Linked DNA regions of Saccharibacillus brassicae. The protein of the gene in region 1 interacts with the protein of each later gene in a pairwise test. Links are inferred from orthologs where the notes say so. Each region holds a gene or a part of one and is shown on either strand. Other genes may lie near its edges.

The links.
Region 2: the proteins of pknB (region 1) and FFV09_RS12955 interact in binary tests that used the Bacillus subtilis proteins (3 or more experiments, as listed by UniProt). The link is inferred for Saccharibacillus brassicae from one-to-one orthologs.

The regions. Positions count from the first base shown.
Region 1 is NZ_CP041217.1:451,867-467,080, reverse strand. What follows is about bases 404-3,477. They hold pknB (Stk1 family PASTA domain-containing Ser/Thr kinase), read left to right. Parts: upstream 404-803; coding sequence 804-3,152; downstream 3,153-3,477. Other genes in these bases: rsgA (ribosome small subunit-dependent GTPase A), read left to right, coding at 3,235-3,477; FFV09_RS01920 (Stp1/IreP family PP2C-type Ser/Thr phosphatase), read left to right, coding at 404-807. Outside these bases: dual-specificity RNA methyltransferase RlmN, read left to right, coding at 1-18; more of FFV09_RS01920, read left to right, coding at 25-403; more of rsgA, read left to right, coding at 3,478-4,143; rpe (ribulose-phosphate 3-epimerase), read left to right, coding at 4,147-4,812; FFV09_RS01900 (hypothetical protein), read left to right, coding at 4,809-5,060; rpmB (50S ribosomal protein L28), read right to left, coding at 5,264-5,452; FFV09_RS01890 (DAK2 domain-containing protein), read left to right, coding at 5,878-7,641; FFV09_RS01885 (DegV family protein), read left to right, coding at 7,713-8,576; ATP-dependent DNA helicase RecG, read left to right, coding at 8,588-10,639; FFV09_RS01875 (sensor histidine kinase), read left to right, coding at 10,803-12,476; FFV09_RS01870 (LytR/AlgR family response regulator transcription factor), read left to right, coding at 12,503-13,327; FFV09_RS01865 (L-lactate MFS transporter), read left to right, coding at 13,584-14,810; FFV09_RS01860 (hypothetical protein), read left to right, coding at 15,029-15,214. UniProt on the Bacillus subtilis protein: Protein kinase that is responsible for triggering spore germination in response to muropeptides, signaling bacteria to exit dormancy.
Region 2 is NZ_CP041217.1:3,113,539-3,128,635, forward strand. What follows is about bases 5,839-8,795. They hold FFV09_RS12955 (protein kinase family protein), read left to right. Parts: upstream 5,839-6,808; coding sequence 6,809-7,783; downstream 7,784-8,795. Other genes in these bases: nfsA (oxygen-insensitive NADPH nitroreductase), read left to right, coding at 5,974-6,723; FFV09_RS12960 (hypothetical protein), read right to left, coding at 7,995-8,204; FFV09_RS12965 (purine-nucleoside phosphorylase), read left to right, coding at 8,595-8,795. Outside these bases: FFV09_RS12920 (thymidine kinase), read right to left, coding at 1-317; FFV09_RS12925 (metal-sensitive transcriptional regulator), read left to right, coding at 473-826; FFV09_RS12930 (copper ion binding protein), read left to right, coding at 1,096-1,296; FFV09_RS12935 (heavy metal translocating P-type ATPase), read left to right, coding at 1,406-3,970; FFV09_RS12940 (hypothetical protein), read left to right, coding at 4,296-5,309; FFV09_RS12945 (hypothetical protein), read left to right, coding at 5,485-5,766; more of FFV09_RS12965, read left to right, coding at 8,796-9,413; FFV09_RS12970 (TatD family hydrolase), read right to left, coding at 10,176-11,117; FFV09_RS12980 (ABC transporter ATP-binding protein), read right to left, coding at 11,634-12,665; FFV09_RS12985 (ABC transporter permease), read right to left, coding at 12,662-13,462; FFV09_RS12990 (thiamine-binding protein), read right to left, coding at 13,459-13,758; FFV09_RS12995 (ABC transporter substrate-binding protein), read right to left, coding at 13,839-14,900.

The DNA.
Region 1 (15,214 bases):
GAAAAGGCTGCGAGGTGAGCTAGGATGGCGATTCATACCGTTCATGCAACGCATATCGGAAACGTACGCAGCGTCAACGAAGACTTGTCGTGGGTCGGCCGGATCAAACCGGGCGGCTACACGCTCGGCATCGTGGCGGACGGAATGGGCGGCCACCTGGCCGGCGACACGGCGAGCCGCCTGACGGTGGAGACGATCGTCGCCGATCTCGGCGGACTGGAGCCCGGCTTGTCGATCGAAGCGTGCGAAGCGGCGCTCGGCGATGCGATCCTGCATGCGAACGAAGTCGTGTACCGCAAAGGCGAATCGGATATTCGCTACCATAACATGGGCACGACGGTCGTCGCGGTGCTGCTCAGCGGAACCGAAGGCATCGTCGCGCATATCGGCGACAGCCGGGCGTACCGGATAGATTCCGGCGGCATCGAGCGTCTGACCGACGATCATACGCTGGTCAACGAACTGCTCAAAAGCGGACAGATCACGCCGCAGGAAGCGGGAGCCCATCCGCGGCGCAACGTGCTGACGCGGGCGCTCGGCACCGACGCCGAAGTCAAGGTCGACGTGCGCCGCATCTCGCTGAATCCGGGCGAAGGGCTGCTGCTGTGCAGCGACGGCTTGAGCAATTTCGTGGCCGAGGCCGAAATGCTGCGCACGGTGCTCAAGCCGGGCGCGGCGCTCGAAGACCGCGCGCACAAGCTGGTCCGCATGGCGCTGGGTTCAGGGGGCGACGACAACATCACCGTCGCCCTGTTCGAAAACGGGCGCGCCGGCCAGGATCCGGCGACGAAGGAGTGGGTACAATGATCGGTCAGGTGTTCAGCGGCCGCTACGAAATTATGGAGCGCGTCGGCGGCGGGGGCATGGCGCTGGTGTACAAAGCGCTCGACCTGCTGTTGAATCGTCACGTGGCGGTCAAGGTGCTGCGCCAGCAGTTCATACACGACGACGAGTTTATCCGGCGTTTCCGCAGGGAAGCGCAGTCGGCGGCGTCGTTGTCCCACCCGAACATCGTCAGCATCTACGACGTGGGGCAGGAAGGCGAGACCCCGTATATCGTCATGGAATATATCGAAGGCCAGGATTTGGATCAGGTGATCAAGGAACGCGCCCCTCTTCCGGTCGAAGAAGCGGTTCGCTTCGCGTCCCAGATCTGCGACGCGCTCGACCACGCCCATACGAACCAGATCATTCACCGGGATATCAAACCCCACAATATTTTGATCGGCCGGGGCGGACGGGTCAAAGTGACGGACTTCGGGATCGCCCGCGCCGTCACGTCGACGACGATTACCCAGACGGGTTCGGTCGTCGGTTCCGTCCATTATTTCTCTCCGGAGCATGCCAAAGGCGTAAACGCCGGCGAAAAGTCCGACCTGTATTCGCTCGGCATCGTCATCTACCAGATGCTGACCGGCGCGCTGCCGTTCGAGGGCGAAAGCCCGATCAGCGTGGCGCTCAAGCATTTGCAGGACGAGTTCGAAGAACCGCGCAAGCTGAATCCGATGATTCCGCAGAGCGTGGAGAACATTATCGTCCGGGCGATGCGCAAAAATCCGTCCGAACGGTATGCGTCCGCGGCCGAGATGCAGAGCGATCTCGATACGTGCCTGCTGCCTTCGCGGCGCGACGAGCAGAAGATGCTGTTCGACGAAAAAGACGACGTGGACCGGACGCTGGTTGTGCCGGCGATCCGTTCTTCGTATACGTCCGCGCCGGATATGCAGCGCAGCGATTCGGCGGACAAAGGCAAAGGCAAAACCAAGCCTGCCGGCAAAAAAAGCTGGAAAAAGCCGGCGATCATCATCGGCTCGACGCTGCTGTTCCTGGCGATCGTGTTTATCGCGGTCATGCTGTGGAGCCGTCAGTTCGTCGTGCCGGAGACGACGGTGCCGAACGTGATCGGCCTGACCGAAGACGAAGCGCGCACGACGCTCGCCGCACGCAAGCTGGAAGTGGAAGGGGTCAAGTACGAATACGATCCGTCCACGGAAGCGGGCATTGTTTTCAGGCAGAGCAAGCTTGAAGGGCTCAGCGTCAAGGAAGGGGCGGCGCTGATCCTGACCGTCGGTTCCGAAAAACCGCTGACCGAGATGCCGAAGCTGACCGAGTCGAGCTACGACGAAGCGCGCCGGGATCTGGTGGCGCTCGGCGTGACCGAAGACCGGATCGTGCGCGAAGAGCAGTTCGACGATTCCGATCCGGAAACGGTCATCGCGCAGCAGCCGCAGGCCAGCGAAGATTTCGATCCCGAGCAGGCGACCGTCACGCTGACCGTCAGCATGGGCGTCGAAGAAAAAGAAGTGCCGGAAGTGGTCGGCAAGACGCGCCAGGAAGCGCTCGACGCCATTAACGGCCAGGCGCTTGCGCCTTCGTCGTCGGAAGAGCCGAGCTTCACGGTGGAAAAAGGCAAGGTCATTAGCCAGGAACCGCAGGCCGGGACCGAACTCAAGCCAAGCGAAGTCGTCAAGTTCGTCGTCAGCTCCGGCGTTCCGCCCGAAGCGCTGAACTTTACCGTTCAGGTGCCGGTCGAGCCTTCCGCGGAAGGCGTGGCGACCAAAGTCCGTATCGAATACAGCGATGCGCGCGGCGACCGGATCGAATGGGGCCGCGATACGATCTCGTCGGTGCGAATCTTCCCCGTGGCACTCGTGCTGGCTCCGAACCGAAACGGAGTCGTCATGGTCTACCGCGACAATCAGCTGATCTCGTCGTATCCGGTCGATTATACCGAAGCGAGCCGCGGGACGTTCCAGCAGCCGGAAGTTCCGGCCGAGGAACCGGAAGTCACGCCGCCGCCCGAGCCGCAGCCTGCCGACCCTCCGGCCGATAACGCCGGCGAACAGCCGGTCGAAGGAGAAGAGGCGCCGGAAGAAGGCGCCGCTCCTTCGGGCGAAGGTTCGACGGAAAATGCGCCGGAGGAGACCGCTCCCGAAGAACCGGCCCAAGAAGGTACGGACGAGGAAGTCACGGAAGAAGAGCCGACCGGCGATCCTTCCGCGCTCGCTCCGCCGGGGCAGGCCGTATCCGCCGGCAAAGTGGAGAAAGCCGCGCTCAAAAGCAACGGGAACAGCAGCAGTAACGGCAAAGGTAACGGCAATGGGAATGGTAACGGCAACGGCAAAAACAAAGAAAACCCCAACGGGAAATAAAAAGCTTCAACAATCAAACGGGCACCCGACGGGCCGGACGCAAGTCCGGCTCTCTCCCGTTACGGAAAAAGGAAGGTGAAGCATGCCAGAAGGATTAATCGTCAAAGCTTTAAGCGGCTATTACTACGTCAAGGATAACGAAGCGTCTCCCGGAGATAAAGCGATCCAGTGCCGGGCCCGGGGACTGTTCCGGCTCAAAGGCAAATCGCCGCTCGTCGGAGACCGCGTCGTCTACGAACTCACCGAGAACGGAGAAGGCACCGTCACCGAACTCAAGCCGCGAACGTCCGAACTGGTGCGTCCGCAGGTGGCCAACGTCAACGTGGCCGTTCTCGTCTTCTCGGTCAAGGAACCCGATCTGAGCCTCAATCTGCTGGACAAGTTCCTCGTACATATCGAGAACGAAGGACTCGAAGCGATCATCTGCTTCACGAAGATGGACCTGATCGCGGAAGACGACGTGCAGACCCGCGAAGAGGTAGAACAGGCGCGAGCGCTGTACACGTCGATCGGGTACGAGGTGCTGGAGACGAGCTCTCCGCAGGGACTCGGAGCCGATCGGCTGCGCGAGCGCCTGGCGGGCGAGATCAGCGTATTCTCCGGCCAATCGGGCGTCGGCAAATCGTCGCTGCTCAACGCGATGTTCGCCGATCTGGACCTGCTGACGAGCGAGATCAGCCTGCGCCTCGGCCGCGGACGGCATACGACGCGTCACGTGGAACTGGTCGATCTGGGCAGCGGAGGCTATATTGCCGATACGCCGGGCTTCAGCCAGCTCGATTTCCTGGAACTCGGCGTCGATGAACTGCCGAGCTGTTTCCGGGAATTCGCGGCGCTGGCCGACGGCTGCAAATTCCGCGGCTGTACGCATCTCCACGAGCCGCAGTGCAAAGTGCGCGAAGCGCTGGAACGCGGAGAGATCGCCGAGAGCCGCTACAAGCACTACAAAGCGTTTTACCAGGAAATGAAAGATAAAAAACGGAGGTACTGAACTATGGTATGGATTGCTCCTTCGATATTGTCCGCGGATTTCTCGAAGCTCGGAGCCGATGTCGCCGAAGTGGAACAAGGCGGGGCGGATTGGCTGCACGTTGATGTCATGGACGGGCACTTCGTGCCGAACATTTCGTTCGGCGCGCCGATCATGCGCTCGATCGCGCCGCTGACGAAGCTGCCGCTCGACGTGCATCTCATGATCGAGAACCCGGAAGATTATATAGCGGAATTCGCCAAAGCCGGCGCTTCCGTCATTACGGTGCATGCGGAAGCCTGCGTGCATCTGCACCGCGTCGTGCACCTGATCAAAGAACACGGAGTCCAGGCCGGCGTGGCGCTGAATCCCGGCACGCCGGTGTCGGCGATCCGCGAAGTGCTGGAAGATCTGGATCTCGTCTTGATCATGACGGTGAATCCCGGCTTCGGCGGACAGGCGTTTATCGAACGTACCGTGCACAAGATTCGCGAGACGCGCGAGCTGGCCGATTCGCTCGGCATGCACGATCTGCGCATCGAAGTCGACGGCGGGATCTCGGCCGACACGGCGGGCAAAGTGGTCGCTGCGGGCGCCGACGTGCTCGTGGCCGGCAGCGCCGTGTACGGCGCGAGCGATCGCGCCGAAGCGATCCGCGTCATCCGCGAAAGCGCGGAGCGTGGCGAATGAACCTCAAATCGACGCTGATGCTGGCTCTGGTCACTTCGGTGACCGGCCTGTTGATCGCGCTGTTCGCTTTTCTGCCGACGCCGTTTAACGCGCTCGTCGGCTTGTTGACCGCGGGACTCGTCATCTGGTACTTCCGCAAGCTGGAAGGGCGGGGGCCCAAGATCGGTTTCATCATCTGGACGGTGGTCTACTTCCTGTTCTTCACCGTGCTGATCGCGATGGTCCGCTATCAAATGGGCTTGATCTGATTACCCGGTAGGACGGGTCGGTCCGGCTCGATCAGACAAAGCTCGAATGGTAAAAAAGAACGCACGAAAAAAGCCGAAGTCCCGCTCCGGAAAGAGCGGACTTCGGCTTTTTTTGCCGTTCGGTCATACCTGACTTGCGGCTGTCGCCGCGATTAAACTAAAAAACACCCTCTGACGAAGGTGCTTTCCGGTCTATGTCTGGATTAAACGCGGGTCAATTTACCGGATTTGAGCGCCCGGGTGCTGACGTATACGCGTTTCGGTTTGCCGTTTACGAGGATGCGAACCTTTTGGACGTTAACTCCCCAAGTACGACGGTTGCGGTTGTTAGCGTGGGAAACGTGATTGCCGGAGCTTGGTTTTTTACCCGATACAAAACATCTGCGAGCCATGAATGACACCTCCTTGCTTAGATAAAACATACATAAGCAACACTTAGAACATCATAACACAACAAAAAAAGCTCCGTCAACGGTTCTAAAAACTTTATTTATTTATACGTGCGCTTATAGTACAATATTAGGTGGGGCCTTTTGCAAAATCTGCTTCAAAATTTTGCCCGGATTTTGCAAGAGGCTCATGGGGATGTGACCGCAAGCCCAGTTCATCCGTATAAGGCAGGAGCGGACCGCGCAATCGGCCGCCAAAGTCCCGTATGGGTCGCGGGGGACGGAAACCCGGTTTCCGGCGTGCTCCTGACCGGCAGAGCGGCAGGGGCGCGCAGAGCGAGCAGCATACGGGCTTAACATCCAAATAGAGCGGACGCTTCGGTTTGCGGCGTTTGCGTATCCAGTAGGTGTGGGAAGGGGAATTTTCATTGAGCAGGCGTTCGATTAACGGAACTGATTTTACAGGCATGGTATTGGCCGGGGCGGAGAGACTTTCCCGTCAGGCGGAACATGTCAATGCGCTGAACGTATTCCCGGTGCCGGACGGCGACACGGGCACAAACATGAATTTGACGATGACGGCGGGCGTGACCGAGCTGCGGGAACGTTCTTCCGCATCGCTCGGCCAGTCGGCCACGGTGTTGTCAAAAGGACTGCTGATGGGAGCGCGCGGCAATTCGGGCGTCATCTTGTCGCAGCTGTTCCGGGGCTTCGGCCGGTACGCGGCTTCGCATCCCGAGTTGAACGCGATCCAATTTGCGGCCGCGCTTCAGGTCGGCGTCGATACCGCTTACAAAGCGGTCGTCAAGCCGGTCGAAGGCACGATCCTTACCGTTGCCCGCGAAGCGGCCAAACACGCGGCCGCTTACTCGCGCCGGACGACGGACGTCGTCGAGCTGATGCGCGAAGTGCTGGCCAAAGCCCAATACGCGCTCGACCGCACGCCGGACCAGCTTCCGGTACTCAAGCAGGTCGGCGTGGTCGATTCGGGCGGTCAGGGCCTTGTCTACATCTATGAAGGCTTCCTCGACTACCTGGAGAACGGGTCTTCCGCGGACGCGGCCAATCCGATCGGCGCCGCCGCGCAGCAGGCCGGCAAGCCGGCCGCGGCTCCGAAAGTGCCGAACGTTCAGGCTTCCGCCCAGGCGCAGCTGGAGACCGAAAATATTGAATTCCTGTACGATATGGAATTTTTCGTGAATCTCGGGCTCGGCGACGGTTCGAGAAGCGCGTTCGACGAAGAAGCGTTCCGCAAAGCGCTCGCCGTCAACGGGGATTCGATCATTATTATCGCCGATGAAGACATCGTCAAAGTGCATGTGCATTCCAAGACGCCGGGCGAAGTGATGACGCTTGCGCTGCGCTACGGAGAGATCACGCAGATTCATATCCTAAACATGCGCGAGCAGCACCGCGACCTGCTGAACGCCGGCATGGACGGAGCGGCGCCGCCGGAGCTGTTCGCCGATATGCCGACGCTTGAACCCGCGGCGGAAGAACAGGCCGCGCTGCCGGCCGACGAAGTGGCGCCTTACGGCTTTATCGCCGTCGCCAGCGGATCGGGCATCGAAGAAATCTTCAAAAGCCTCGGGATCGATATCGTACTGTCCGGCGGACAGACGATGAACCCGAGCACGGAAGATTTCGTCAAAGCGATCGGACAGGTGTCCGCGCAGCATATATTCCTGCTGCCGAACAACTCCAACATCGTGCTCGCCGCCCAGCAGGCGCGCGATCTGCTCGAAGGCGAACGCCAGGTCACGGTCGTTCCGTGCAAGAGCATTCCGCAGGGCATCGCCGCGGCGCTCGCTTTCCAGGAAGACGAAGACGCGCAGGTCAACGAAGCGCAGATGAACGAGGCGATCAAGCGGGTCAAGACCGGCCAGATCACCCACGCCGTGCGCGATACGACGTTCGACGGACTGGACATCAAGGCCGGCGACTATATCGGCATCTTCAATTCCAAGATCGTCGCGACGGCCGCCGATCGCCTGACGACCAGCCGCACGCTGCTGTCGGCCATGATCGACAGCGGCGACGAAGTCGTCACCCTGCTGGCCGGGGAAGACGCTTCGCAGGAAGACACGGCCCAACTGGCCGAGTGGCTCACGTCCGAATATCCGGACGCCGAAGTGGAATTCCATACCGGCGGACAGCCGGTGTACGACTACATGTTCTCGGTGGAAGCCTGAGCTTCTCCCGCTCGAACAGGCGAAAAGCCGGCCGAGGCCGGCTTTTCCCTTAACCCAAAGGACGGTGACAGATGAATCCGATTATCGTAACCGACAGCACGTCGGACATTCCCGAGAATTTGATCGAACGTCTCGGCATTCGCGTCGTGCCGCTCAAAGTCATGTTCGGCGGCGAAGCGCTGCTCGACGGCGTCGATATCCAGGCGCAGGAATTTTACCGCCGGCTCGCTGCCGCGGATAAGCTGCCGACGACTTCGCAGCCTTCGCCGGCGGACTTCACCGCCGAATATCAGCGTATTCTGGACGAGCACCCCGGCGTTCCGATCGTCTCGCTCCATATCTCGACCGGCATGAGCGGCACGTTCCAATCCGCGACGCTCGGCAGGTCGATGCTGGAGAACGACGCGGCGGACATCACGCTGATCGATTCGCTGTCCGCCTCCTACGGCTTCGGCCTGATGGTGGTGCGGGCCGCGGAACTTGCGCGGGCCGGCGCTTCGACCGCGGAGATCGTGGCCGAAGTGGAACGGCTCAAATCCGTCCGCAAGCTGTATTTTCTCGTCGACACGCTCGAATATTTACAAAAAGGCGGCCGGATCGGCCGCGCGGCGGCGCTGTTTGGTACGCTGCTGAATATCAAGCCGATCTTGTCGATCGACAAAGAAGGCGTCATTTACGCCGTAGAGAAGGCCAGAGGACGCAAAAAAGCGCTGGCCCGCGTGGTCGAGCTGTTCCAGCGGGAGCTGGGCGAAGCGGGCCGGGTGGACGTGGCGATCGGGCACACCGTTCAGCCGGAATCGGCGGACGAGATTCTGGCGCTGCTGCGCCAGCATTTCGACGTCGGCGACGTCGTCTATTCCCATATCGGCTCCGTCGTCGGCACGCATGTCGGACCGGGCTGCAACGCGATCTATATCTGGCCTTCCGTCAAATAAGGGAGAACCCAATGAACAATCGCCTGGATCAAATCCCGGTAAAAGAAGTCAACGGTGTGGGCGCCCGCAAGGTGGAGGAGCTGCACGCCGTTGGCATTTTTACCGTCAAGGATCTTATCGAATATTTCCCGTTTCGTTATGAAGATTATCGGCAAAAGCCGCTCGGCGACGTCAAAGACGGAGACAAAGCGACCGTGCAGGCCAAAATCGCCGGTATCCCCGTCGTGCAGCGGTTCGGCAAAAAAACGAAGCTGAGCTGCAAAATGCTGGCGGACTATTCGATGTTTACCGCCGTATGGTTTAACCGCAATTACCTCAAGGAACAGCTGGAGCCGGACCGGGAGATTATCCTGACCGGCAAATGGGACGGGCGCCGTCTGCAAATGAACGTCACGCAGTCCGAATTCCCGGACCGGGGAACGATACGCAGCGGCTCGCTTCAGCCGGTCTATTCAATCGGCGGCGACCTGACGCAGAACTCGCTGCGCAAAGCGATCGCGAGCGCGCTCGACCAATACGGCGACGCGCTCGAAGAAGTGCTGCCGCAAGAACTGGTATCCAAGTACGAACTGATGCCGCGTCCGCAGGCGATCCGCCTGCTGCACCAGCCCGGCGACCTGGCCGAAGGCCAGGAAGCGCGCAAGCGCATGGTCTACGAAGAACTGTTCCTGTTCCAGCTCAAGCTGCAGGCGTACCGTTCGCTGAACCGCGACCGGCGCGACGGCGTGCTGCATACGACGCCGAATGCGGTCATTCGCGAATTCGTGCGCAGCCTGCCCTTCGAGCTGACCGACGCGCAAAAAAACGTCGAACTGGAAATTCTCAAAGACATGCGCTCCGAAGCGTGCATGAACCGCCTGCTGCAGGGCGACGTCGGCTCGGGCAAAACGGCTGTCGCCGCGATTGCCCTGTTCACGAGCGTCCGCTCCGGCTTTCAGGGCGCGCTCATGGTGCCGACCGAAATTTTGGCCGAGCAGCATTCGCGCTCGCTGACCACAATGTTCGAACCGTTCGGCATCACGGTCGGACTGCTTACGAGCAGCGTGACCGGACGCAAACGCAAAGATCTGCTCGCCGCCCTGCAAATGGGGCTGATCGATATCCTCGTCGGCACGCACGCGCTGATTCAGGACGAGGTCAATTTCCGCTCGCTCGGCCTGGTCGTGACCGACGAGCAGCATCGCTTCGGCGTCAATCAGCGCAGCGTGCTGCGCCGCAAAGGCTATAACCCGGACGTGCTGACGATGACCGCGACGCCGATCCCGCGCACGCTCGCCATTACGGCGTTCGGCGACATGGACGTGTCGACGATTGCCGAACGTCCCAAAGGCCGGGTGCCGATCGAGACGTATTGGGTCAAGCAAGAGATGATGGAGCGCGTGCTCGGCTTTATTCGCCGCGAGGTGAGCCAGGGCCGGCAGGCGTACATGATCTGCCCGCTGATCGAAGAATCCGAGAAGCTTGACGTGCAGAACGCGATCGATCTGCATACGCAGATGAGCCAGGCGCTGCCGGATTATCGGGTCGGCCTGCTGCACGGCCGGATGAACGCGGCGGAGAAAGAAGAGACGATGCGCCAATTCTATGCCGGCGAGACGCATCTGCTCGTTTCGACGACCGTCGTCGAAGTCGGCGTCGACGTGCCGAACGCTACGCTGATGGTCATCATGGACGCGGACCGTTTCGGATTGTCGCAGCTGCACCAGCTGCGCGGCCGCGTCGGCCGGGGCGAACATGCTTCGTACTGCGTGCTGATCGCCGACCCCAAGTCGGAGCTCGGCCGTCAGCGCATGGGCGTCATGACCGATACGAACGACGGCTTCGAAGTGTCGCGGCGCGATCTGGAGCTGCGGGGACCGGGCGACTTTTTCGGCACGAAGCAGAGCGGGCTGCCGGAGTTCAAAGTCGCGGACATGGTCGCCGATTTCAAAGTGCTGGAGCAGGCGCGCGACGACGCGGCGAAGCTGGTGGAAGATCCGTTCTTCTGGACGTCGCCGACGTACGAGCATCTGCGCGGCAATCTGGAGAAGGAAGAAGCGTTCCGCGGCGAGCTGATCGACTGATGGCCGATCGCGCCGGACGTCCGCCGCAGGCGGACCGGGGACGCTCGTCCGAGGAGAGCAAGAGGAGGAGGCCGCCGGCGGGAATGCCGGCGGTTTTCTTTGTACGCCGCCCGGGGGATCGACCTCCAAAACACGACGGGCGGGGAAAGGAGGCAATCAGCCGATGGAGACTTCGCATCCGCTGTCCATTTTTTTGCAGCTGTTCGAACGCGGATCACTGCTGCTTATGTGCCTGTTCGTGCTGACGCGTATTCCGCGCTTCAAAGCGGTGTTCCAAAAAGAAGAATACCGGCCGCAGGATCTCGTGACGGTGACGGTCATTTTCGGACTGTTCGCCATTTTCGGTACTTATATGGGCATCAGCGTAGAAGGTTCGCTCGTCAACGTGCGGATCGTGGCGATTATGTCGGGCGGTCTGCTGTTCGGTCCCTGGGTGGGGATCGTGACGGGCCTTGTGTCGGGCGTGCATCGCTATGCGATCGATATCGGCGGCGTGACCGCGATTCCGTGCCTCATCACGAGCATCGTGGCCGGGGTCGTCTCGGGCATGATCCATCTGCGCGTACCCAAGCGCAAACGCTGGTTCTACGGCATCATCGCCGGCATGGCGTGCGAGGTGCTGACGATGGCGCTGATCCTGCTGCTGGCGGAGCCGTATGCGCTGGGCGCGGACATCGTCTCCAAGATCGCCGTGCCGATGATTGTGGCGCAGGTCATGATCGGCCTGATCGTCATGCTCGTGCAGAGCGTCGAAGAAGAGAAAGAGAACGTCGCGGCCAAGCAGGCCAAGCTCGCGCTCGATATCGCCAACGAGACGCTGCCGTATTTCCGCAAAGTGGACAGCGCTTCGCTGCTGCGCATCTGCGAGATCATCGAACAGAAGATCGGCGCGGACGCGGTAGCGATCACGGATACAAGCCATATTTTGGCCTATTCGGGCTTCGGGCAGGAACACTACAATATCGGGCACGAGATCATGAGCGACGAGACGAAGGAGACGATCCGCAGCGGGAACATTACGATCCGCAACAACGACGCCGACCATCGCAACGAATGGATCAAGTCGATGATCATCATTCCTTTGCAGGAAAAAGGCGTCGTGACGGGTTCGCTCAAAATTTATTACCGCCACGCGCACCAGATCACGTATTCGCTGCGCGAGTTGGCCGTCGGCTTGTCGCAGATCATCTCCACGCTGATGGAAGTGTCGCGGGTGGAGCAGATCAAAGCGATGGCGGACAAAGCCGAGATCAAGGCGCTGCAGACGAAGATCAGCCCCCATTTCCTGTTCAACGCGCTGAACGCGATCGCTTCGTCGATCCGGCTCGATCCCGACCAGGCGCGCGAGCTGATCATTAACCTGTCCGGCTATCTGCGCTACAATCTGGAGCTGAACGACGAATTGATCGACGTGCACCGCGAGCTGCAGCAGGTCAAAGACTACGTCGAGATCGAGAAAGCGCGCTTCGGCAGCCGGCTGCAGGTGGAGTACGATATCGACGACGAGACGAACGTGAAAATTCCGAGCCTGATCATCCAGCCGCTCGTCGAGAACGCGATCGTGCACGGTATTTTAAAAGAAAAAGGCAAAGGCACCGTGAGCATCCGCGTCAAAAACGAAGGCGAGGTCGTGCGGTTCGAAATCGCGGACACGGGAGCCGGCATCGACGAGTCGGTTATCCGGCACATCCAGAGCGGCAGTATGCCGTCCAACAAAATCGGCTTGTCGAACGTACACGAGCGGCTCAAGCTGATCTACGGACACGGCGTCGATATCCGCAGAGCCGCCAAAGGCACGATCATTACTTTTACAGTCAGAAAGGAGCCTCACGCATGAGCATGAATCCGCAGAACAGGCCGCCCATGCAGGGCATCATCGTCGAGGACGAATTTTTGGCGATGGAAGAACTGGATTATTTGATCGGCAAAAACAGCTCGGTCGACATCGTCGGCAAATTCGAGGACGGGATCGACGTGCTGAAGTTTTTGCAGACCCGCGACGTGGACGTCATTTTTCTCGATATCAATATTCCGTCGCTCGACGGCGTGCTGCTCGCCAAAAGTATCAGCAAGTTCGCGCACAAACCGTATATCGTGTTTACGACGGCGTACAAGGAGCATGCGGCGGAAGCGTTCGAGATCGAGGCGTTCGATTACATTCTCAAGCCGTACCACGAGCCGCGGATCGCGGCGATGCTGACCAAGCTCGAACTTACGTTTGCGGCGAAAAAAGAGCGCGAAGCCGGCGAAGCGGCATCCTACGGTCCCTCGCCGCCCCGTGCTGCCGCTCCTCCCGGCGCTTCTGCCGCGGGTACGGGTGTTCCGGCCGCCGATAGCGCCGTCAACGGCCCGGCCGGCGACCGCCGTATCAATCTGCACAAAGACGACAAGATTATCGTAGTCGACGCGGACGATATTTATTACGCTTCGGCGCAGGAGAAAACGACGCTCGTCCACACGCGCAAAGAAGAGTACACGATGCATATGAGCATTTCCGAGTTTAAGGCGGGACTTCCGCCGGAGCGCTTTTTCCGCTGCCATCGTTCGTACGCGGTCAATCTGTCGAAGATCCGCGAGATCGTACCGTGGTTCAACAACACGTATCTGCTGCGCCTGCGCGACATCGACGCCGAAGTCCCGGTCAGCCGCAGCAAAGTCAAAGAATTCCGGCAGCTCATGCGTCTGTAGCGGGCGGTTCCGGCCGATCCCGAGACGCTCATGACGACTGCCGCGCATTTCATTCCGCTTTACCGGCATCTCATTCCAAAAACGCTTTCAGTATGGCCGAAAGATTTATACTAAAGCCATAAGGAAACGAAAACGAATGAGAGAAGGAATCGAAATGAAAACTCTTACAGCTTCTTCTTCCCCGACTTCCGCACCGGATTCCGCGCTGCCGAAAGTCAACCGTCTGTGGATCGTGATCGGCACGATCATCGTGCAGATGGGCCTCGGCACCATCTATACGTGGAGCCTGTTCAACCAGCCGCTCGCCGACAAATTCGGCTGGGAACTGGGCAGCACGGCGATGACGTTCTCCATTACCAGCTTCGCGCTCGCGTTCGCGACGCTGTTCTCCGGCAAGCTGCAGGACAAGTTCGGCATCCGCCGGCTGATCGCCGCTTCCGGCATTCTGCTCGGCGTCGGACTGATGCTCTCTTCGCAGGTCACGTCGATCGGCATGCTGTACGTCGTCGCCGGACTCGTCGTCGGGTACGCCGACGGTACGGCCTACATGACGTCGCTGTCCAACCTGATCAAATGGTTCCCGAAGCATAAAGGGCTCATGTCCGGCGTGTCGGTCGGCGCTTACGGTACCGGCAGCCTGATCTTCAAATATATCAACGGCGCCATGATCGAATCGCGCGGCGTCTCGCAGGCGTTCTTGATCTGGGGCATCATCGTGCTGACCATGGTCGTGCTCGGCTCGCTGCTCGTACGCGAAGCTTCGATGAATGCTTCGCCGGTGTCCGCGTCCGGCGTCCGCGCCAAAGATTACACCGTCAAGGAAATGCTCAAGACCAAGCAGGCCTACCTGCTGTTCGTCGTCTTCTTCACCGCCTGCATGAGCGGGCTGTACCTGATCGGCAGCGTCAAAGATATCGGCGTTCGCCTGGCCGGTCTTGACGTCACGACCGCAGCGAATGCCGTCGCCATGATCGCGATCTTCAACACGGCCGGCCGCCTCATTCTCGGCCCGCTGTCCGACAAAGTCGGCCGCCTGAGAGTCGTCTCCGGCGCGCTGCTGGTCACGTTCGCGGCCGTCATGGTGCTCAGCTTCGCGACGCTGACGTATCCGCTGTTCTTCGCAAGCGTGGCGGCGATCGCCTTCTGCTTCGGCGGCAACATCACCGTGTTCCCGGCCATCGTCAGCGATTTCTTCGGCCTGAAGAACCAGGGCAAGAACTACGGCGTGATCTACCAGGGCTTCGGCCTCGGCGCCTTGTCCGCTTCGTTCATCGCGGCGCTGCTCGGCGGATTCAAGCCGACGTTCCTCGTGATCGGCGCGCTGTGCGCGATCTCGTTCCTGATCGCGATGCTCGTCAAAGCGCCGAAGTCCGGCACGCCGGTCTTGGCCGAAGCCGCTTCGGAGACGGAAGCGCAGATCAAAGAGCCGCAGGGCAAAGAAGCCAAAGGCATGCGGCTTAATCCGCAGACGAAAGGGATTTGACGCGGAGCGCCTATCGGGCAGCTTGCATCATCCGTATGAGGATTTAAGCGTAGACGTATCTTTTTGTTGGAAAAGCCGAAGCGAGTATGCGCTTCGGCTTTTTTTCGTGATTGGGGTGTGGAAAGTTCTCATGAATACATGGAATGAACGGAGATTAAGCGTATTGGCTGCATCGTTATCGCAGATTGAGCCATACTATAAATAAAGGAGAGGATCCTATGCGAAAAAGACCGTATACGGGGAATTTCACCGGGCCGCGCTATATTCGACGCAAGCCTCAATCGGGTGATGTCTTAACCGGTGTTCTAATCGTTCCGCCGTCTGACACTCGCGAAGAGATTCGGCGCGAAGTGAAAGCATTCATCACTCATGAAAAGACGGAACGGACATCAGCCGAGCAAGCG
Region 2 (15,097 bases), 2.7 Mb from region 1 along the record:
AGCTCGTCCACGATGCGCGTCATTTGCAGCACTTGTTCCTTCGTCACGAACTGCACTTCGTCGAACAGCACGCAGCTGATCTTTTTGCCGTCGTAATTGTTCACTTCTTCATATAAGTCGGTGTCCGCGTAGACCGAGATCGCTTCGCGCTTCATCCCGATCCGGGAAGACACGTGGCCGACTTCGTCGCGGTCGTCGATGCCGGAGGTGAAGATCAGGACGTTTTTGTTTTGTTCTTCGTAATTATGGGCGACTTTGAGAATCTCGATCGATTTCCCGCTGTTCATTGCCCCGTATTTGAAAAAAAGCTGTGCCATCATATTCTCTCCTTAGCTGTAAAGTCCGATCTCCATTGTAGCAGGAATGCGCCTCCGGGAAAAAAAGAATTATTGTCTCTTTACATACCCTATGGGGGTATATTATAATAGACGCATACCGGTACACTATCCATGCAAACGAAAGGAGCGGACCCATGGCGATTCGGAAAAATACGGAGATCGTGCTCGAACCCGAACACTGCGGCGTTCCCGGAGAAGACGGCAAACTGCCGAGAAAGAGCCATCACTCCGAAGCTACCAAGAGCAATCTCGTGTCCCGGCTGAACCGCGTCGAAGGACAGATCCGCGGCATCAAGGGCATGATCGAGAAAGATACGTACTGCGACGACGTGCTGAACCAGATCGCCGCCGCCCAGTCCGCGCTGAACAGCGTCGGCCGCCTGCTGCTCGAAGGCCATATGAAGAGCTGCGTGGTCGAACGTATCGAAGCCGGCGAGACCGAAGTGATCGATGAACTTCTGATTACGGTTAATAAATTATTGAAGTAAAAACTTCCCGGCCGCCCTACCAGCGACCTCAATCAAAGGCTTTGCTAACTGGACGGTCCAACCGGTTAGCAAAGGTTTCCCGAGGAGCGATTTCAATGAAGGCCGGGAAGTAAAAGGCTTCCCAAGGAGCGATTCCAATCCGGGCCGGGAAGTCCGCACACGTTCCCAAGTTCACTTTTACAACAAGTCACTCTCACAACAAGTTCACTTCTACAATCCGTTTTTTTACCATAATCCAACCATCCCACACCCCCAAGGAGGAACCACCCATGCAAACTGCAACCCTTAACGTCGAAGGCATGTCCTGCAACCACTGCGTCAAAGCCGTTGAAGGAGCCGTGCAGGAAGTCGGAGCCCAAGGCACGGTCGACCTGAACGCCAAAACGGTAGACATCTCGTACGACGAAGCCGCAGTCAGCCTCGACGCCATCAAATCGGCGATCGAAGAACAGGGCTACGACGTCGTCTAAGCCCGCCTGCCCCGATCCGGACGTTGCTGTTCGCGAGCTTCGTCCGGGCTTTATTTTCAATAAAATATACCCCCCAGGGGTACTAATTAGTAAGAAGGAGGCTATTCAGATGCAAAGCGCAACCGAAAACAAACCGGCGTCGAGCAGCGGTCCCACGCAGCAGGCGACGCTCCAGATCAGCGGGATGACCTGCTCCGCCTGCGCGATCCGGATCGAGAAAGGCTTGAACCGGATGCCCGGCGTCGCCGAAGCGAACGTGAACCTGGCGCTGGAGAAAGCGTCGATCGGCTACGATCCCAAAGCCACGAATCCGGCCGAGATCGAACGCAAGATCGAATCGCTCGGCTACGGCACGGTCAAGGAAGTGTCGGACTTCGACATTTCCGGCATGACCTGCGCGGCCTGCTCCACGCGAATCGAAAAAGGCTTGAACCGGATGCCCGGCGTGCTGAACGCGAGCGTCAATCTGGCGCTGGAGACGGCGCATGTGGAATATTCGCCGGGAGCGATGGCGCCCGCGGACATCATGCGCAAAGTGCAGCAGCTCGGTTATGAAGCCAAGCTGAAGCAGGAAGGTACGGAGCGGGATCGCGGCGGCGAAGAACGCAAGCGCGTGATCCGGCTGCTCACCGCCGCGCTGCTGTCGCTGCCGCTGCTCTGGGCGATGGTCGGGCACTTCTCGTTCACGTCGTTTCTCTACGTGCCGGACCTGTTCCTCAATCCGTGGTTCCAGCTGGCGCTGGCAACGCCGGTGCAGCTTGTGATCGGCTGGCCGTTCTACGTCGGCGCCTACAAAGCGCTGCGTAACGGCAGCGCCAATATGGACGTCCTGGTCGCGCTCGGCACGTCGGCCGCGTATTTCTACAGTGTATATCTGACGATCAATTGGGCAGCCGGCGGAGGCGCGGTTGGCGGCGCGGCCGGACCGGATATGGCGGGGATGTCCGGCATGGGCGCCCCAGGCATGCCGGCTCTGTATTTCGAGACGAGCGCGGTGCTGATTACGCTCGTGCTCGTCGGCAAATGGTTCGAAGCCCGGGCCAAAGGGCGTTCGTCCGACGCGATCCGCAGCCTGATGGGCCTGCAGGCCAAGACGGCGATCGTGATCCGGGGCGGCGAAGAAGTACAGGTTCCGGTAGAAGAAGTCATGACCGGCGATATCGTGCGCGTACGGCCGGGCGAGAAAATTCCGGTCGACGGCGTCGTGACGGAAGGGCTCTCTTCCGTCGACGAATCGATGCTGACCGGGGAAAGCCTGCCGGTCGGCAAAGAACCCGGTTCGCAGGTCGCAGGCGCGACGATCAACAAGAACGGCTCGCTGCTGATCAAAGCGACCAAAGTCGGCCGCGATACCGCTTTGGCCCAAATCGTGCGCGTCGTGGAAGAAGCGCAGGGCTCCAAAGCGCCGATCCAGCGCATGGCCGACGTCATCTCCGGCATTTTCGTGCCGATCGTGGTCGGCATCGCGGTCGTGACGTTCGCCTTTTGGTACTTTGCTGTCGATATCGGCAACTTCCCGGGCGCGCTGGAAAAAGCGATCGCGGTTCTGGTCATTGCCTGCCCGTGCGCGCTTGGCCTGGCTACGCCGACTTCGATCATGGCCGGCTCCGGCCGCGCAGCCGAGTTCGGCATCCTGTTCAAAGGCGGCGAGCATCTCGAAACGGCGCGCAGCGTCGACACGGTCGTGCTGGACAAGACCGGCACGGTAACCAAAGGCAAGCCGGAACTGACAGACGTTATCGTCTACGGCGACTTCGAAGCCGCGAATTCTACGGCCGAGACGGCGGCCGACGCTTCGGCGGACGCCGGAACTGCGCGCGAGAACGCCCTGCTGGCGCTGGTCGGCGCGGCGGAGAACGCGTCCGAGCATCCGCTGGCCGAAGCGCTCGTCCGCGGAGCGGGCGAACGCGGCGTCGCCATGCCTCAGGCGGAACGGTTCGAATCGCTGCCGGGCTACGGCATCTCTGCCGTCGTCGACGGCCGCGAAGTGCGGGTCGGAACGCGCCGGATGCTGCAGGAACTCGGTATTGAAGCGTCCGCGGCGCTGCCGGACATGGAGCGCCTGGAAGGCGACGGCAAGACGGCGATGCTCGTCGCCGTCGAAGGCCGTTTGGCCGGCGTAGTCGCCGTTGCCGACACGCTCAAGGAATCGTCGCCGGAAGCGATTCGCCGCCTGCGCGGCATGGGGCTGCGCGTCATGATGATTACGGGCGACAATCTGGCGACGGCGCGGGCGATCGCGGCGCAGGCCGGTATCGACGAAGCCGATGTGCTGGCGGAAGTGCTGCCGGAAGGCAAAGCGGACGAAGTGAAAAAGCTGCAGCAGGCCGGCCGCAAAGTGGCGATGGTCGGCGACGGCATCAACGATGCGCCGGCGCTGGCGACGGCCGATACCGGCATGGCGATCGGCACGGGCACCGACGTGGCGATGGAAGCCGCGGATATCACGCTGATGCGGGGCGACCTCAACAGCGTAGCGGACGCGATCCTGATGAGCCGCCGCACGATGGACAATATCCGCCAGAACCTGTTCTGGGCGCTGGGCTACAACGTGCTCGGCATTCCGATCGCCGCGATCGGGCTGCTCGCGCCCTGGTTGGCCGGTGCGGCGATGGCGTTCAGCTCCGTGTCGGTCGTGCTGAACGCGCTGCGGCTGCAGCGGGTCAAGCTGTGACCGCCGCGATCCGGGCCGGCGTCCGCAGGCTGCGCGCCTGACGTTTCGGGCCGCGATGCGGAGGCGGAGGCGGATTCGGATTTCGCAAAGATCCAGAAGAAAGTGCGCAGCAGCGTCGGAACAGCCGTATGGAGAGCATTAGCGCTCTCGGTACGGCTTTTTCTGTACGTTTTTTCTGGACGCTCCCGCGTCTCCCTACATTAAGAACACATTAATTTTTCGAATTTACGAGTCGTTTCGATTGTTCGTGCGTATATACGCGAAAGGCCATGTATCCGTTTGCAAAAAAACAAGGCGGCGGAGCGGCATTCGAGGAGGAGAGCGCATGAGCGGAACAAGAAATCGGACAAGCAAGAAAATTCCCGCGCTGGCCGCGATCGCATTGATGACCGCGCTGACCGGCTCGGCGTTTCCGGCGGAACGGGCGGCAGCGGCAAGCGCGGGGCAGGAACCGTCCCCGAGCGGCCGCGAAGCCAAAGCCGCCCAGAACGGATCGAAGCCCCGGCGCGACCACGCGGCTGCGTCCGCCGGAGAGACTTCCGGCGAAGCCGCGGCTGCCGCGTTCGCCAAGCTGTCCGCCCGCAGCGACGTGCCGGGTATGTGGAAGCATATCGAAGCGCAAGCCGCGCGGTCCGCGCCGTCCACCGTCACCGTCTGGCTGCGCCGCCTCGAAGCCGTGCAGGCGAAGCGCCTGACGTTAATGGAAGAACAACTGGGCGCAGAGAAGGTGCAGAGCGCACTGTCGGGAGCGAAGCTGTTCGGCTACGCGGACGGGCGCTGGCTGCGCGGCGCGCGTACCGGCAATGCCGCGGCCGACGCGCTGCTTCGGGAGATCGAGACCGAAGGCTACGTGCTGGACGTGACCGAAGGGTACTATTTTCCGAAGATCGATTATGGACGCTACCGCAAACAGGCGGACCGCGTAAGCCGGCGCTACGCCGAATATTTGACGATCCGGGCCGACGAGACGCGAAGCGAAGTGACGAAGGACGCCGGCTTGATCGTCAGCTGGCAGGAACTGCTGGAGCGGGCCGAACGTCAGAGCGTGTACTTGCAGCGTTACGCCGATTCGCCGGAATCCGCAGTCGTGGCGCAGATGTATCGGCAGTCGGTCTATCTGGTGCTGTATGGCACGGACAACGTGCCGCTGTTCGACTCGGCGACGCGGCGGATCGATCCGGACGCCGAAGCCGCTTATGGGCGTCACGCACGCAAAGGCGGCACGTCGGCGTTTGCCCGGATGCTGCGCGCTTACGTCTCGGTGCTGGAGCAGGGCGGAGGCAAGCTGACGCCGGCGGCGGAGAAGTTCCGCGACGCGCGCAATCCTGCGAAGAGCTAACGTATCCGGTCCAAAGCTTCAGCCGTTGAGACCCATGTGAACAAAGTATGTCGGGAAAGTTCGAAATCCACCCTCTTTTTTCCAAATATTTCGAGTCAAACAGACATATAAGCGTTAAATATACAAAAAGCTCAGCCGATATGTAGGATAAGATCACGCGAAGGGAGAGAACGGAATGAGCAGAAGCCGCCGGGTCCATCAGCCGAATATTTCGTTTACCGCCGCTTTTGCGCTCATTCAGGCACTGCGCGATCCTCGCCCCGATTCCGATTCCGATTCCATGCCAGAGCGATTGTCCGTGGAGCGCCGGACAGAAGGTTCCGTGTTCGCCGCCGCGCCGGATGTCGGGCCTTCGCCCTACACCGAGCCGTACGAGCTGTTCCGCCCCGATTTTCTGAATACGCTTTCCGAGCCGCACGCTCCGGTCCGGGCGGACGTTCCCCGCGAAGAACGTTAGCGCCGGGAGCGCGGCCTGACGCAAGGTGCGAGAGACAGACCGTAGCGGGTCCCCGGGCTTTGCCCGAGGGGCTTTTTGCTGCGTCTGCACATGTGGGCCTATCCGCAGGCTTGCGCCGCGTCCGCCGGAGTTCCATAATAGAGACGGAAATCGAAACCGAAAAATCGAAATCGAGCAATCAAAACCGATGGAAAGAAGGCTTGGCTCATGAACGAAACGCTATCCCTGTTAATGAACCACCGCTCCGTGCGCAAATATACCGATCGCCTTGTTTCGCAGGAGCAGCTCGAAGCGATCGTGGCCGCCGGCCAGATGGCTTCCAGTTCCAGCAACGTGCAGGCGTATACCGTCGTGGCCGTTACCGATTCCGCGTTGAAAAGCAAACTGTCCGAATATGCCGGCAATCAGGCGTATATCCGCGAATGCCCGGTGTTCCTCGTCTGGTGCGCGGATCTGTCCCGGCTCAAAAAAGCCGCCGACACCCACGCGCCGGATGCGGCGTCGTACGAAGGAGCGGCGGAGAACTTTATCGTCGCGACGGTGGACGTGGCGCTGGCTTCGCAGAACGCGGCCGTGGCCGCCGAATCGCTTGGGCTCGGCATCGTGTACATCGGCGGCATCCGCAACGATATCGAGAGCGTGTCGGACCTGCTCGGGCTGCCGGACTACGTCTACCCGGTATTCGGCATGTGCGTCGGGTATCCCGATCCGCAGCACGGAGCGGGACTGCGTCCGCGGCTGCCGCAGGAAGCGGTGCTGCACATGAACGGCTACAGCGCGGAGCAGAGCGAGCGCGGCACGGCCGCCTACGACGAGACGTCGATCCGCTACATGACCGAGCGTACCGGCGGTCAGCGCACATCGTCTTGGTCCGAGCAGATGGCGGCCAAACTGACGACGCCGTCGCGGATGCAGCTTCGGGCTTTTTTGGCCGGAAAAGGGTTGAACAAAGAGTAGATCGAAGCCGTTGGAAAAAGACGGGCTGCGGACACAAGAGACGACGCCGGGACATTGAGCCGGCGTTCGCATGAAGGAGCAGGGGATGCTTGAATCCATCAAAGAGTTTATCCGGGCCTGGCGCGATTATCCGCTGCAGCCCGGCGACGTGATCGGGGAACGTTACGAAGTGTCCGAATGGCTCGGCATGGGCAGCTACGGGCTGAGCTATCGCTGCACCGACCGGCAGGGCGGCGGCGAGGTGGCGCTCAAGCAGGCCAAGCCGAGCCGCCGCCGGCTGGCGGGACTGCTGCTGGAGCGGGAAAGCCGCGCGCTGCTGGCGATGGACCATCCGTTCATTCCCCGCTGCCAAGGCTTTTTCATTGATCGCCGCAGCCGGTGGCTCGCCGCCGATTACGTGCGCGGCCGGACGCTGGAAGACCTGATTTTCGAAGAAGGGCGCGTGTTCGGCGAAGCCGACTGCCTGAGCTGGGCGCTGGAGCTGCTGGACCGGATCGGGCATGTGCACGATCGCGGCTACGTCCATCTGGATATTCGGATTCCGAACGTGATGATGGACGAAGCCGGCATTCACCTGATCGACTTCGGCCTGGCCCGGCGCATCGGCGAGGACGACGCGTCGGCGCCCGACGGTTCGCCGCTGCCGAGCCGCATGCCGGCCCGCATCGTCTCGGATCTGGAAGACGCCGGCCATCTGCTGCTGTACATGCTCTACTCCGGCTACGCGCCGCCCGGCGAGCTGCCGGACACGGCCCGCGATTCCGAAGCGGCCGCGGCGGCGCGCCTGCGGGCCGGCGTCGGAGGCGGAGATTCCGCCGCCGCGGGCAGTTCCGCGTCCGCAGACGGCGGCTTGCCGGAGGAGGGCGGACCGTCCTGGGAAGAAGAACTGGAGCTGTCCGGGCCGACTTCCGCCCTGCTGCGGCGCCTGCTGCGGCTGGACGAGCCTTATGCGGATACGCGGGCGGCGGCGCACGCGATTCGCGCCAGTCTGGAGCGTCTGCGCGGCGGAAGCGAGGCGGGCGCGGACGGCGGTGGCGGTGGAGATACGCCGCCGGCTTAGTGCGCTTCGCGGCGGCAGAAGCCGGGTGCGCGAAGCGGACAGCCTGCCGTCGGCGCAGGCCGCTTCGCGGGCCGGAAGTGCTGCCGCGCCGAGCACCATGTGGGTGTGCGCGGCGTCCGATCCGAACGTCAAAAGGCCGTTCCCTTCGTCGATATCGACGAGGAGAACGGCCTTTTCGCGCTGCCGTCAGCGTAAGCGTCCCTGCTTGGGATCAACTGGAGCTGCCGGATTTTCTTTTGTAGTAGGAATGGCCGTGACGTCCGTGCCCGCCGTGGCGGTGATCGGAAGACGAAGAACGCGAGTATCTCGGACGGCTGCTGCTGGACCCGTGATGGCGGCGGCCGCGATGGCTGCTCGATCCGCGCTTGTGGCTGGAGCTCGAAGCGGAATGGACGATCTTGTCGACGATTTTTTTGAACATGGGAATGCCTCCTCGGTTGGGTGCGCCGCGTCCGAAGACGGTTCGGCGATAACGATCGTGATAAGAGCTATACGGATGCGGCTTGCGCAGCGTTTCAATCGGGCTGCGGCCCGGACGGACCGGACCGGCGGTGTCGGATCGGCACTCTTTTCGCCAAAGAGGTCCTTGCTCTGAAGTTACCCGTTTCGGTGGGTCGCTAACATTAGAAGTTCATGAGAAACAGCGGCGCTGCGGCCTGCGCGGACGGGGACGGTTTACACGCGGGCGCTTCTCCCGGTACACTGGTCTAGGCACGCGGTACGCCAGAGGGAAAAACGGCTTCGCCGGACCTGCCGCACTGCCGCAGCCGCGGAACACGTTCGGGAAGCGACCATTCGAGGAGGATTCATCATGCAAAAAACGCAGGAAATCATGGAAGCGCGCGACTTTATCGCCGCCAAGACGGAGCAGCGGCCGACGATCGGCCTGATTCTGGGATCGGGTCTGGGCACGCTCGCCGACGAGATCGAAAACGCGGTCGTTATTCCGTACGCCGACATTCCGTATTTCGCCAAATCGGAAGCGATCGGCCACGCCAACGAGTTGGTCATCGGCCAGCTGAACGGCAAAACGGTCGTAGCGATGAAAGGGCGTTTCCATTACTATGAAGGCTATTCGCTCAAGGAAGTGACGTTCCCGGTGCGGGTCATGAAAGCGCTGGGCGTCGAGACGGTCATCGTCACGAATGCCTGCGGAGCGGTCAACACGGACTTCAAGCCGGGCGACCTGATGCTGATCAGCGACCATATCAATCTCGTCGGCGCCAATCCGCTGATCGGGCCGAACAACAGCGAGCTGGGCGTTCGGTTCCCGGACGTGTCGCAGGTCTACAATCGCGAACTGCGCGATCTGGCGCTCGAAGTGGCGTCTGAGCAGGGCACGACGCTCCGGCAGGGCGTCTACGCCTGGTGGAGCGGTCCGGCTTACGAGACGCCTGCGGAGATTCGCATGATCCGCACGCTCGGCGGCGACGCGGTCGGCATGTCCACCGTTCCGGAGACGATCGTGGCCGTGCACGGCGGCATGAAAGTGCTCGGCATCTCCTGCCTGACGAATATGGCCTGCGGTATTCTGGATCAGCCGCTCAGCCACGACGAAGTGATCGAAGTCGCGGCGCAGGTGCGGGAGAAGTTCGTGGGCTTGGTCAAAGGCATTCTGGACCGGGCGTAAAAAAAGCGGGAACCGGCGGGGCGGCGAGACATTGCGGCGTCGCGGCGGGAATTGGGCATGGAAAAAGAGCCAGAAAACCGGATGACGGTTTTTGGGCTCTTTTTTTGGGTTGTTTTGGGCGGGAGCGAATATTCGGGACGCGGTGTGCGGGGAACAGGGAGCCGCGATCCGGGTGAGCGGGCGTCGGAGCGATAGCCGATGACGCGGCGTGCGAAAAGGGAGAGGCTAACGAATCCTGGGCGCGCTAAGTCGTCTTTTTGGCGTGGTTTTCGAATGTAACGAATCGTGAGCACGCTAATCGGGCCAAAAGCCGGTTTTGGCCGGGAAGTCGGACGAATAGCGATATGACGATTCGTTAGATTTGCAAAAAGGCCGGAAAATCGAAAATAGCGATAGAAGGGTTCGTTGGAGTTTGGGCGGGGCGGCGGATAGACGGGCGGTCTGCCGGCCGGGTAGGCGATGGACGGACAGGCGCGAGGATGTGCAGACGGGCGCGAGGATGTACACACAGGCGCGAGGGTGTGCAGACGGGCGGCGTATTTACCAGCAAATCTACGCACTAGCAAACGTATGCACCGGTCAGTGCCCGCATCCGCGGACTCACGTACCGGCAAACGCCCGCACCCGCGGACTCACGTACCGGCAAACGCCCGCACCCGCAGACTCACGTACCGGCAAACGCCCGCATCCGCGGACTCACGTACCGGTAAACGCCCGCATCCGCCGACCCTCCCGCGTCCGGCTATTCGCTCCTTAACCCGTCTAACGCAGCGCGTAGAAACGCCGGGCGTTATCCAGCAGGATGGCGCGGGCAGCGGATTCGTCGAGTCCGCGGAGCTGCGCCCATTCGCGGCAGACGTCGGCGGTCATGGACGGATGGGTAGCGCGTCCGGAAAAAGGACCTTCGAACGGCCACGGGCCGTCGGTTTCGCTCATGACGAGCGTTTCCGGGTAGAGCCGGGCCAGGTCGCGGATTTCTTTTTCATAGAGCAGGTCCGGGGTAAAAGAAATCCGGTAGCCGCTCGCGATCATGCGCCGGACGGTGTGCTCGGAGCCTTTGAACCAGTGGAAATGCGCGCGTTCGACGCTGTATCGCTCCAGCAGGTCGCACGCGGTATCCGCATCTTCGTACACGGCGTGCAGAGCGATCGGCAGGTCGTGCCGGGCGGCAAAAGCGACGAAGCGTTCGAGCAGCCGGACGTATCCGTCTTCGTCGAGGCTTTCGCCGCGTTCCGACGCTTCGAGCCGGCTATAGTAAGGCAGGCCGACTTCGCCGACCGCCGTCATGCGCGGCGGTTGGGCAGAATTTGAAGGCGCGGAAAGCAAACAGGGTGCTGCCGATTTCTGCACGCCGGACGCCGTTTCGGGCGTGGACTCTGCCGGCGAAGCCTCTTCCTCTGCCTGCGCATCTGCCCGTTCGCCTATCCCCTCACTTGTCGCAGCCCGGGCTTCCATCCAGGCGAATAGCGCTTCTTCTTCCTCGGGAGTCGGCAGCGGCTGCTCGGGATGGAAGCCGTAAGCCGGGCGCACGACGTCCGGATATTGTATCGCCAGCGCCTCGGTCCGGCGCGCGGATTCCAGGTTCATCGAGACGGCAACGACAAACGCTCCACCTTCGTCCTGGAACTCGCTCAGCATGCGCGCCGCCTGCTGCGGATCGTACTGCTCCAGATGAATATGCGAATCGGCCAATTTGGCGCTCATGGCGGACGAACCTCCTGTCGTTTTTTTATATGAAAAAAAGCGGCGGGGCGCAAAGGGCAGGGCGAAAAAGGACGGGCCGTCCGGACCCTTTAAAACCCAAACCCAAACCCAAACCCAAACTAAAATGTGTGCAAAATGACAACATTTTATACCGAAACAAGCCGATTTTGCGAAAAAGTGTTCATTATGCTCACATTTTCCGCGAAAATCGGCCCAAAACGTACTTAAAGCTCGGATTTGTTGTCATTTTGATCACTTTTCGCTAAAAAATCGGATTTCCGGGTGAAAATGTTGACGAAAGGTCAACATTCCCTCAGCCTACGCTGCGACTGCGACTGCGACTGCGACTGCGACTGCGACTGCGACTGCGACTGCGACTGCGACTGCGACTGCGACTGCGACTGCGACTGCGACTGCGACTGCGACTGCGACTGCGACTGCGACTGCGACTGCGACTGCGACTGCGACTGCGACTGCGACTGCGACTGCGACTGCGGCTGCGGCTGCGAGGCCGTCTTACCCTCTCGCAGCCGCGTCGCGGCTTTTGCGCTGCTCTTCCTTCATCAGTCCGGTCAGTTCGCGGCGCAGCGCCAGAAATTCCGGCGTTTCCGCGATCTCTTCGCGGCGCGGGCGCGGGAACGGGACTTCGATCCGCCGAAGCACGGCGGAAGGGCGGCCGGACAGCACATAGATCGTGTCCGACAGCAGCAGCGCTTCCTCGATATGGTGCGTGACGAACAGCACGGAGCGCCGCGTCTCTTCCCAAATATCGAGCAGCCACGCTTGCATCTCGCTGCGGGTAAAAGCGTCGAGCGCGCTGAACGGCTCGTCGAGGCACATAAGTTCGTGCGGACTGAGCAGCGCGCGCACAAAGGCCGCGCGCTGCTGCATGCCGCCCGACAGCATGTGCGGATACGCCTGCTCGAAGCCGGCGAGACCGGCGCGCGCCATCCAGCGGCGGGCTTCTTCGAGCGTCTCCCGGCGCGAGGCGCCGTTGATCTCGCGGTCGAGGATCACGTTGCTTTCGATCGTGCGCCAGGGAAGCAGCGCCGGCTGCTGCGGCATGTAGGCGATATGGCCGCGCTCGCCGGTAATGACCCGGCCGTCCAGCGCGATCTCGCCGGCGTCCGGCCGAAGCAGTCCGCCGATGAGGTGGAACAGCGTGCTTTTGCCGGAACCGGACGGTCCGATCAGGCTGACGAACTCGCCCTCGCGCACTTCGAGCGAGACGCCGCCGATGACGGGCAGCGGCTTGCGTCGGCTGCCGAACGATTTGCTTACGCCGGACAGCGCCAGCTTGACCGGCGAATCGTGCCCGCCTCCGGAAGCGGCTCGCAGCTGCGCGTGTTCTCCGTCAGCGTTCCTGCCGCCGGATTCAAGCCGGCGGCCCGCATCCGCTCCGGCACCGCTCCCGCCGTTCTCTACCCCGCGCCGCGAATCGCTCTCGCCATGCTCTACCTCGCGACGCGCACCGCTCCCGAGCCTACCGTCGTCTCCGACTCTTTTAACCGGCAGGCCGTTCTCTTCGATTCCGCTCATCCCGCTCATTCCGCTTCGCCTCCTTCCGCGTTCCCGCTTCGGCGTCCGCCGCGCACGACGAGCCGCTCGATCAGCGTGACCAGCAGGAACAGCAGCAGGCTGAGCGCGACGATGATCACGATGGCGGCGAAGATGCGGTCGGTGCGAAACGCCGATTTTTGCAAAATCATGTAATAGCCGATTCCTTTTTGCGCGCCGATCCATTCCGCGATAACGGCGCCCATGACGCTGTACGTCGCGGCGATGCGCAGTCCCGAGAACAGGGAGGGCAGGGCGTGGGGGAACTCCAGTTTACGGAAAATTTGCACCCGTTTCGCCCCGATCATGCGCATGTAGTTCAGCATCGTCCGGTCGGTCTGCGCGAATCCGTCCATCGCCGAGACGGCGACGGGGAAAAAGCACACGAGCGTAATGACGATAATTTTCGGCAGCAGGCCGAAGCCGAACCAGATCATGAGCAGCGGCGCAAGCGCGATCGTCGGCACGTTCTGGCTCAGGATCAGCAGCGGATAGAGCGCCGATTTGAGCAGGGGCACCAGATGCAGCAGGCAGGCGACCAGCAGGCCGACCGTCGAGCCGATCGCGAATCCGATCAGCGTCAGCCGCAGCGTGGACAGCGTGTGCATCCAGAGCGAGTCCGCGCTGCGCGAAGCTTCGCCGGCGATCAGCGAAGGAGACGGCAGAATCCACGCTTCGATCGCGAAGAAGCGGACCGCCATCTCCCACACGAACAAAAACAAGAGGACCGCCACGAAGGGCGGCCACGCGGAGCGGAACCATCGGCCGAGCGTCAAGCGCAGGCTCATGGACGGTATTTGGCGGTCAGACGTTCGATGCTGATCCCGTCCGGACTCGGATAATGCGCGATTTTGATCTGGGAGATGACACTCGGCGCGCCGGCTTCGGTCAGCGCTTCATGCATCTGCCGCACGATCTCGAGCAGTTCCGGCAGTTCGCCTTCCATGGTCGTCTCCAGCGCGTGTACCTCGTATTTGACGCCGGAGCGCTGGATCACTTCGATCGCTTTGTCCACGTAGGGGATGGAGTCTTCGCCGTTCGGCGTCTTCGGGATAACCTGAATGCTAAGCAGGGTCGCTGCCATAAACCATCTTCCTCTCTGGGCTGAATTTTATCTGGATTCTATCCGAATCTTGTCCGAATCGGACCCGACCCGGAGTGCTTCTATTTCGCTGTCGGCAGATAGTCGTTGGTGAACGCCTTCGTGGAATCGAATTCGCCTTCGAGCAGGTTCTGCGAACTCATCCACTTGCCGTAGTTGTCCCATACTTCCGGCTTCTGCATGCCCCATTGGTCCGCGTCGTCGCGGTATTTCGGGCTGAGCCATTCCTGGCTCGCTTTGACCAGTTCGGGATCAAGGTCCGGCACGGCCTGGATCAGGATATCCGCCGCTTCGGCCGGATGGTCGATCGCGTATTCGTAGCCTTCGCTCGTCGCTTTCATGAACGCTTTGACCAGTTCCGGGTCGTCCGCGATCTGCTTCTCGTTCGTCGCGATGACCGGCGTGTAGTAGTCGAGACTGTCGGAATAATCCTTGACGTACAGCATGTCGATCGGTTCGCCGCGCAGCTTCGCTTCGATGCCTGTCCAGGCGTAGAAGATCCAGGCGAAGTCGATATCGCGTTTGACCGCGGTGAAGAAGTCGGCGTCGCCCATGTTGATGTTTTCCACTTTGGACACGTCCGCGCCTTCCTGGTCCATGATCGATTTCATGACCGCCGCTTCGACCGGGGAACCCCAGCCGCCGTACCGTTTGCCTTCGAAGTCTTTGGGCGATTTGATGTTCCGGTCGGTCGGAGCCGCGAAGCCGGACGTATTATGCTGGATGACCGCGGCGAGCGAGACGAGCGGAACGCCCTGGACGCGCGCCTGCGTGATGCTTTCCTGGTAGCTGATGCCGAACGGCACTTCGCCCGAAGCGACCATCTGGTCCGCGCCGCCGGCACCCGGCTGCAGGATCGTGACCTTCAAGCCTTCCTGTTCGTAAAAACCTTGATCCACCGCGGCATACAGGCCGGTGTGGTTCGTATTCGGCGTCCAGTCCAGCACGACGCTTACGTCGCGCAGCGTCTGCGCTTCGCCGCCATCCGCCGCTTTCGGGTCACCGGTCGCCGCAGGCGTTCCGCCGCCGGCACCGCCCGAGCAGGCGGTCAGCGCCAGCAGCAGCGCCGCGAGCGGAGCCGTCCATTTTATTCTTTTGCCGATCCCCTTGTGCGTGCTTCTCATTTCTCTGTCTCCTTCAACCGTATTGCCCGCTGCTTCATGCCCGCCGGAACGCCAAAAAAGCGCCCCGGATTCCGGGACGCGTCACGTCGATGCAAGCTGCGGGTCCCGATCGAGAAGCTAGATGGGGCAAACACGCTTAAACGTTCCTACGCTGGCATTACCCAGATCAGGTATAAGGGTCAGTATCTGCTTGGGAT